2 regions of the Shewanella sp. Arc9-LZ genome follow, and region 2 is predicted to be linked to the other one. Evidence: predicted binding sites of a transcription regulator. Region 2 holds the regulator's gene; the other holds the start of a gene.
The links. Region 2 encodes sigma-54, which starts transcription at its own class of promoters, with help from an activator protein. Its sites were predicted from a motif close to GTTGGCACGNNNNTNGNNT; they were not measured.
Positions count from the first base shown of each region.

Region 1: a site for sigma-54 is predicted at 2,732-2,750, ahead of GUY17_RS12310 (YccF domain-containing protein). Genes of this name have one in related genera too.

Region 1 covers NZ_CP048031.1:2,872,365-2,876,583, reverse strand. Annotated here, with positions in the region: gene GUY17_RS12325 (LysR family transcriptional regulator) at 1-509, shown strand, start outside; gene GUY17_RS12320 (TIGR00266 family protein) at 689-1,471, shown strand; gene GUY17_RS12315 (EVE domain-containing protein) at 1,659-2,126, opposite strand; gene GUY17_RS12310 (YccF domain-containing protein) at 2,283-2,696, opposite strand; gene GUY17_RS12305 (1-aminocyclopropane-1-carboxylate deaminase/D-cysteine desulfhydrase) at 2,893-3,864, shown strand; gene GUY17_RS21105 (hypothetical protein) at 4,107-4,219, opposite strand, start outside.
Region 2 covers NZ_CP048031.1:4,169,257-4,173,475, forward strand. Annotated here, with positions in the region: gene lptA (lipopolysaccharide transport periplasmic protein LptA) at 1-330, shown strand, start outside; gene lptB (LPS export ABC transporter ATP-binding protein) at 327-1,058, shown strand; gene GUY17_RS17940 (RNA polymerase factor sigma-54) at 1,201-2,685, shown strand; gene hpf (ribosome hibernation promoting factor) at 2,711-2,998, shown strand; gene ptsN (PTS IIA-like nitrogen regulatory protein PtsN) at 3,001-3,444, shown strand; gene rapZ (RNase adapter RapZ) at 3,441-4,219, shown strand, end outside.

The DNA of each region.
Region 1 (4,219 bases), 1.3 Mb from region 2:
ACCAGGCCGACTTAATGCTGGTTAAGGATTATCGTACTGGCCCCTCTTATCATCCTAAACCGCTACCTGCTATTACCAGCGTGCTTGTCGCGTCATCACAACATCCATTAAGTCAGCTTAAAGACATTAGTTTGCCTGAATTGCAACAACATGTTGAGTTAACCATCGAAGATTCATCTCCTGGTAAACGTGACCGCGATGAAATGCAATTTGGCGGCGATAAAGTCTTTTATTTGTCAGGCTTTATCATGAAAAAAAATGCTTTGCTAAAAGGTCTGGGTTTTGGTTGGATGCCGGATTTTTTAATTGCTGAAGAATTACATCAAGGGCAACTGATCGAGATTGATTTTATTGGTGGTAATCGGTTTAGTTTTACACCGCAATTAGTCTCTACACTTGAACGTCCGCTTGGGCGAGCTGGGCAGTTATTTACCGAGCTTATTTTGCAAGAATTTGCTCAATATCAATTACACCAACAATCAGGATTAAGCGGTGCGGGTTTAGGTTAACGATGGACACAATTGGTAAACAAATGCAGTGGCAACAGAACGCGGATATTTTATTGAAATGTTGTCATGTTAAATGGATGATCATTTTGTTACCTTAAATCATCCATAAGGAATAATGCCTTAATACTGAATTGGGCAACTGCAAACATTAAATAAATTTTTAAGGAATGAAAATGAGCATGAAAAGTCATGAAGTAGATTATGAAATTATAGGTTCTAGTATGCAGCTGGTTGAAGTTGAATTAGACCCAAATGAGTCTGTTATTGCTGAAGCGGGTGCGATGACTTACCTCGAAGAAGACATTATGTTTGAGGCCAGAATGGGTGATGGCTCTGAACCAGAATCCGGTTTTTTTGGCAAGCTACTTGGTGCAGGTAAACACGCCATTTCGGGTGAGGGTATTTTTATGACCCACTTTACTAATGAAGGTCAACAAAAACGAAAAGTGGCATTTGCTGCGCCATTTCCTGGCACTATTTTGGCGATAGACTTAGCTCACCATCAAGGCGAACTTATCTGCCAAAAAGACAGCTTTTTAGCGGCAGCCTTAGGCACGCAAGTAAGCATGAAGTTTAATAAGCGATTAGGCACCGGTTTCTTTGGTGGTGAAGGATTTATTCTACAAAGCCTTAAAGGTGATGGCATGGCGTTTGTGCATGCTGGTGGGACACTGATTAAAAAAGAATTACACGGTGAGACATTGCGAGTCGATACAGGTTGTTTAGTTGGATTCACTCCCGGGATTGATTATGACATACAGCGTGCAGGCTCATTAAAGTCGATGGTATTTGGTGGTGAAGGTTTGTTCCTTGCAACCTTAAAAGGCCATGGGACTGTGTGGTTACAAAGCTTACCGTTTTCTCGTATGGCTGACAGAATTATTGCTCATGCACCATCAAGTGGTGGCAAAGACCAAGGTGAAGGTTCTGTACTTGGCGGAATAGGGCGAATGATTAACTAGTATGGGCATTGCGTGATCTTATCACTGTGCCGTTAGTATTTGAGCTCAGACTATTTATAGCTAATAGTGTTTACGTAGTCTGAGCTGTCTTTAGGAGGCTGATTTAAAGAAGATGTTTACTGGTCGGCTGACAAGCTGGTCTGTTTTAATTCAAGGTTACCGATGCAAGGTCATCAATCTAACGTTATTATTCTAAGGTTGTTAGTTGCATAATGTGTTGGTATTGCAACTGTGTGACGGGCTGAATACTCAGGCGGGCACCTTTAGCCACTAATACCATATCTTGCAGCGCGGGATCGGCTTTCAATTGCTTCAAGCTCACAGGCTTAGAAAATTTGGCCATAAATTGAATATCGACTTGCCACCATCGAGGCGCATTAGCGTTAGATTTTGCATCAAAATACGGTGAACGGTTATCAAAAGCACTGCTATCAATTTGAGCTTCACTGCTAATTTTTGCTAAACCCACAATGGCAGGAACTTTACAACTAGAGTGGTAAAACAACACTACATCGCCAATTGTAATTTGATCGCGAATATAATTACGTGCTTGATAGTTACGAATACCTTGCCAAGCAACAGTTTGCTGCTTACTCATCTGTAGATTATCAATACTAAAGTCGTCTGGTTCAGACTTCATTAACCAATAGTTCATGTGATCCCATTATTGTCTTTAAAGTGACTGAATAACCTTTCAGTGCTTAAGAATGGCAATGTACACGTTGCTGATACGATTAGGCAAATAAAAAGCCGACAGCATTATGCTATCGGCTTTTTACAACAGTGGTCATTCAGCGGTTATTAACGAATGTTAATAAGTCGGTTTGGCAATAACGGTTTGACCGATAGGGGTTAAACTTAATAAGGCCAACTTAAGATGTTGTAACGCGAACGGAATACCTATAATCGTTACAAAACAAGCCAGAGCATGGACTAGATGACCAATCGCGAGCCAAATACCAAAGCATAAAAACCATATTACATTACCCACCAAACCTAACGTGCCAGTGCCAATATCTTCTTGGCCTGAAATGTGTTTCCGGTTAACGGTCTCTTGTCCAAATGGCCAGAAAGCCAGTTCGCCAATAACAAAACAAGCACGACCAAATGGGATGCCAATGATACTGATAAAGCACAGTACTCCAACAAACCACCAAGCTAGTCCCATAACAAAACCACCCATTAAAAACCAAGCAATATTAAAGATTAAGCGTAAAAGAGACATTTTCATTCCCATCAATAGTCAATATTCTCAATATAAAGCCATTTCCATGCCATGTTTTCAATTTGTTGATTATTAAGAATTAAGTGTTGCTGTGGTATTGTATAAATAGAACAGTGCGAGGATTCACGCAAATGAATCGATGAGATTTATCATTTTTTAGTTAAAATGCTCATATTACAGTTGATTGAGACAATTCATGTTTTCGATAAGCCCAGTGCAAACGATGAACTTTGCTGGCCGCAGCATCTACATTAAACGAGATGATTTATTACATGCTGATTTTAGTGGTAATAAAGCACGTAAATTTTATCATTTTTTGCATCATGATTATTCACATATTACCCAACTAGTGGCATCGGGTTCGGCCCAAGCCAACTCATTATATTCCATGTCAGTATTGGCTAAGCGGCAAGGGTGGAAATTTGATTACTATGTAAGCCATATCAGCGAGTTTTTATTACAACATCCTCAAGGCAATTATGCCGCTGCGATACAAAATGGCGCCAATATTATTGATGTTAGTCATTTGACCGATGTTGAAAATCTTCAAAGTATGCATTTAGACGATGCTATGCAATATATTGTTTCATCGAATCCAAGCTACGCAGATAAAAAACAATTACTTTTTATTCCTGAAGGTGGGCGTTGTGAGTATGCCGAAACCGGGATAACACAACTTGCCTGTGAAATTATTCAATGGGCGCAAGATCAACAAAAAAATAAGCTAAAGGTATTTTTACCCTCAGGTACGGGGACCACTGCGGCTTATTTAAATAAACAACTTACTCAACAATTGGCTCATTTATCATTAACGAAAGTTTTTACCATTGAGGTGTTAACTTGCAGTACCGTGGGAGGGGATGAATATTTACGTCAACAATTCTCACAATTAGTCGATGAGGTTTATTTTCCTACAATTATTAATGATGGTCATAAATATCATTTTGGCAAACTATCACGACGTTGTTTTGATATGTGGAATACAGTATGCCAGTCGGGAATTGAATTTGAATTATTGTACGACCCGGTTGGATTTCTAGTGTTACAACATTATTTGAATAGTAAAACTGCCAATGCAACCGATATTCTCTATATACATCAGGGGGGAGTTTTGGGAAATAAAACAATGTTGCCAAGATACCAACGAAAATTTTCGCACTCGGTTTGATTACAGGATGAATGTATGGTTTCTTGTTGTAAGTTGTTGATATTAAGCCGATTATTTCTAAGTGGTAGATTTGGGTTTAAAAAGTTCGATTGGAGTTTAAAACTGAAGAATAACTTAAAATGATGCGAGTGAGTTATTCATTTTGCCCTGTTTTAATAAACATCGGTAAGTGAGAGGAGAATACCGAGAAATGAGTTTATTAAATAACAGAGCAAATGATTAACGCAAAGCGTTAGGGGGTATTACTTATTGGCAGAGATTAACCATTTCATGAAGTTTAATGCTTCAATACGTTTTGAAAAGGTTTTTTTGTTTTTACCTAGGCTGTCGGTAAAAGCAATTGAATTCTTGTTTG
Region 2 (4,219 bases):
AAGAGATTAATTGCTACTGGCACCCCGGCTACATTTTCACAAGAATTAGATGACGGTAAAATTGGTACCGCAAGTGCTAACGAAATTAGCTATGACCTTGCCACCACTACACTCACATTGACTGGCAACGCCAAATTGGATCAATCAGGTAGCCAGGTTACCGGTAATAAAATCAAGTACAACATCAGTGCTCAAGAGCTGATTGCCGAAAGTACTGGTACAGGGCAAGATCGGGTAATCACCATCATTCAACCAGAGAATTTCCAAGACGAGTCGGCGCCAAAGCAAAAACTCCCTGAAATTCCTGTTAACAAGCAGATCAAACCATGACCCAAATTACCTTAACCGCTGAAAATCTAGCTAAAAGCTATAAAGCTCGTCAAGTTGTTAAAGATGTGAGTTTAACGGTTAAAACCGGCCAAATTGTCGGTCTTTTAGGCCCCAATGGTGCAGGCAAAACCACCACCTTTTATATGGTTGTCGGCTTAGTAAAAAGCGATAAAGGCCGAATATTGATTGACGATGACGACCTTACTGCCGATCCAATGCATTTGCGCGCCCGCAAAGGTATAGGTTACTTACCACAAGAAGCCAGTATTTTCCGCAAGCTCACCGTTTACGACAACATAATGGCCGTACTGCAAACTCGCAAAGAGCTCAGCACAGACCAACGTATTGAACAGCTTGAGCACCTACTCGAAGAGTTCCACATTACTCACATACGCGACAGCCAAGGCATGTCGTTATCGGGTGGTGAACGTCGTCGTGTTGAAATTGCGCGCGCTTTAGCTGCTAATCCAAAATTTATTTTGCTTGATGAGCCCTTTGCTGGTGTTGATCCTATTTCGGTCATCGACATTAAAAAAATCATCCAACAACTTAAAAACCGCGGTTTAGGGGTATTAATTACCGACCATAACGTACGTGAAACGCTAGACGTTTGTGAGCGAGCCTATATCGTTAGCCAGGGTAATTTAATTGCCGAAGGCACACCAGATGAGATATTAAGTAATCAACAAGTTCGAGCTGTGTACTTAGGTGAACAATTCAAGCTATAGTTACTTTACTGGCCTTTTAGTCTAGCTAACTCATTTCATTGAACGATACCTAAACAACGTTAAATGTCATTGATGTTTATGGCAATCTATTACAGTTCGAGATTGTCATTTTTATGGAAAATCATCTAGGGATAAGCGGTAAATGAAAGCGTCACTCCAACTTAAAATGGGTCAACACTTAACCATGACCCCACAATTGCAGCAAGCCATTCGCTTACTGCAATTATCGTCATTGGAGCTACAGCAGGAAATCCAACAAGCATTAGATTCAAATCCATTGCTTGAAATAGAAGATGAGTTTTCTGAAGCAAAAGACTCCTTAAAAGAAAACCGCGACCAAGCGGATACAGACTTTAGTGACAACAGTATTGTTAATGTCGAAAAAGACACTTCCACCGTCGACATAGCAGAATCCATGACCAAAGAAACCATGGATGATTTAGCCATGGATACCACATGGGATGAAGTATACACAGCCTCACCTATGTCAGGTTCAGGCAGTGCAAGCATGCGCGATGACGACATGCCCTTTCAAGGTGAAACTACTGAAGGTTTGTACGAACACTTAGAATGGCAAAAAAATCTCACTCCATTTTCAGACACAGATCTCGCCATTGCCACCGCCATTATTGATGCCATTGATGAACGCGGTTATCTAACCCAAAGTACCGAAGATATTCTCGAAGCCATGGGTGATGAAAATGTGGAACTCGATGAGGTTGAAGCGGTATTAAAACGCGTTCAACACTTTGACCCTGTGGGTGTTGCTGCACGTGATTTAAGTGAATGCCTATTTATTCAATTAGCGCAATACTCTAACGACACACCCCATATCGATAATGCCCGTTTGTTAATTAAAGGCTATTTAGAGTTAATTGCTGGCCGTGATTTCAGATTATTGATGCGAAAAACAAAACTAAAAGAAAATGAGTTACGTGACGCAATCACTCTAATCCAGACACTCAATCCTCGTCCGGGCTTATTAATTACCCCCATGGATGATGAATACGTGATTCCCGATGTCACAGTATTAAAGAAAAATGGCCGTTGGGTAGTAGAGTTAAACCCAGACAACATGCCTAAAATTGGTGTTAATCAGCAATATGCAGCCATGGCTAGAGGCAGTAAAAACCCGTCGGATAGTCAATTTATTCGAGGCCATCTGCAAGAGGCTAAATGGTTTATTAAAAGTATTGAAAGCCGTAATGATACTTTACTTAAAGTGGCAAATTGCATTGTGCAATTTCAGCAAGGCTTTTTTGAATATGGCGAAGAAGCCATGAAGCCTATGGTGCTCAATGATATCGCTGAAGCTGTAGAAATGCATGAATCGACCATTTCACGAGTCACCACACAAAAATATATGCACACCCCTCGAGGTTTATTTGAACTAAAATACTTCTTCTCTAGCCATGTCAGTACTGACGATGGCGGGGAATGCTCATCAACGGCCATTCGTGCTTTTATCAAAAAGCTGGTTGCCGCAGAAAACCAGAAAAAACCACTGAGTGACAGTAAAATGGCTCAGCTTCTGGCAGAACAGGGCATAAACGTTGCTCGTCGTACGATAGCAAAATACCGTGAAGCAATGATGATCCCGCCCTCAAACCAACGTAAGAGTTTATAACCTACTAGGCAATGGAGGATTTTTTATGCAAATAAGTCTGACTGGACGTCATGTCGAAATAACAGAATCTTTACGTGAATACATCCACAGTAAATTTTCAAAGCTTGAACGACACTTCGATCAGATCCATAATGTACACGTTGTGCTCAATGTAGAAAAATTACAACAAAAAGCAGAAGCCAAAATCAACATTAATGGCGCAGAAATTTTTGCAATGTCAGAAAGTACTGATATGTATGCTGCAATAGACGCCCTGATCGATAAACTCGACCGTCAGGTAATTAAACACAAAGAGAAGAATACAAAACACTAACGATGGAACTTTGTACCATTCTGCAGCCGGAATGCACTACCTGTGCCACACCGGGCAGTAAGAAAAAAGTACTGGAACTCATCAGCAATTTAGTCGCTGCCCAGTACCCAACCCTGTCTTCGCAAGAGGTTTTTGAAAGCCTGTTAGCGAGAGAGAAAATGGGTAGCACAGGTATAGGAAATGGCATTGCGATACCTCATGGTAGATTAACGACCATCGATCACCCTATCGCGATATTTATTAAATGTGAAGAAGCCATTGCCTTTGATGCAATCGATAAGCAACCCGTGGATCTTTTATTTGCTTTGTTAGTACCTGCAGACCAGTGCCAACAACATTTAGGCACGTTATCGAGCATGGCCCAAAAGTTAAGCGATAAGCAAATATTGAAACAGCTTCGTAAAACTCACGACGCAACAGAACTTTATCAGGTTATTACTGCATGAAACTAGTTATAGTATCGGGACGTTCAGGCTCAGGGAAATCCGTTGCCCTGAGAGTATTAGAAGACCTAGGATATTATTGTGTTGATAATTTGCCTTTACCACTCATTGGCACATTATTAGCCCAGCTTAAAGGCAGTAATGATTTGGTTGCGATTAGCGTTGATGTTCGTAACATTGCAGAACAAGGTAAAGTGCTTCAAGACCAATTGGCACTACTTGAGAATGACACTGAAATTATCAGTTTCTTTTTAAATTCCAATGACAAAGTATTGCTTAAACGTTACAGCGAAACACGTCGATTACACCCGTTATCTAAAAATCATATTTCACTGCAAGAAGCGATAAAACTAGAAGGCCGTTTACTTGAGCCTATCGCAAAAATTGTTGATCACTATATCGACACTTCTGCGCTAAATATCTACGAATTAAGCGACCAAGTTAGGCAAATATTATTAGGCAGTGTTGATAAAGAGTTAGTGATTAACTTTGAATCTTTTGGCTTTAAACACGGCATGCCGACAGAAGCAGATTTTATGTTTGATGTACGCTTTTTACCCAACCCACATTGGGAAATAGAACTGCGTCCATTTACGGGTTTAGACGAGCCCGTACAAGAATTTTTAGGTCGTCAGCCATTAGTTAATAAATTTATTTGGCAAATTGAAAACCTATTTGAAACTTGGATGCCGCATTTAGAACGTAACAATCGCAGTTACCTTACCATCGCGATTGGTTGTACTGGTGGTCAGCACCGTTCGGTATATATTGCAGATCA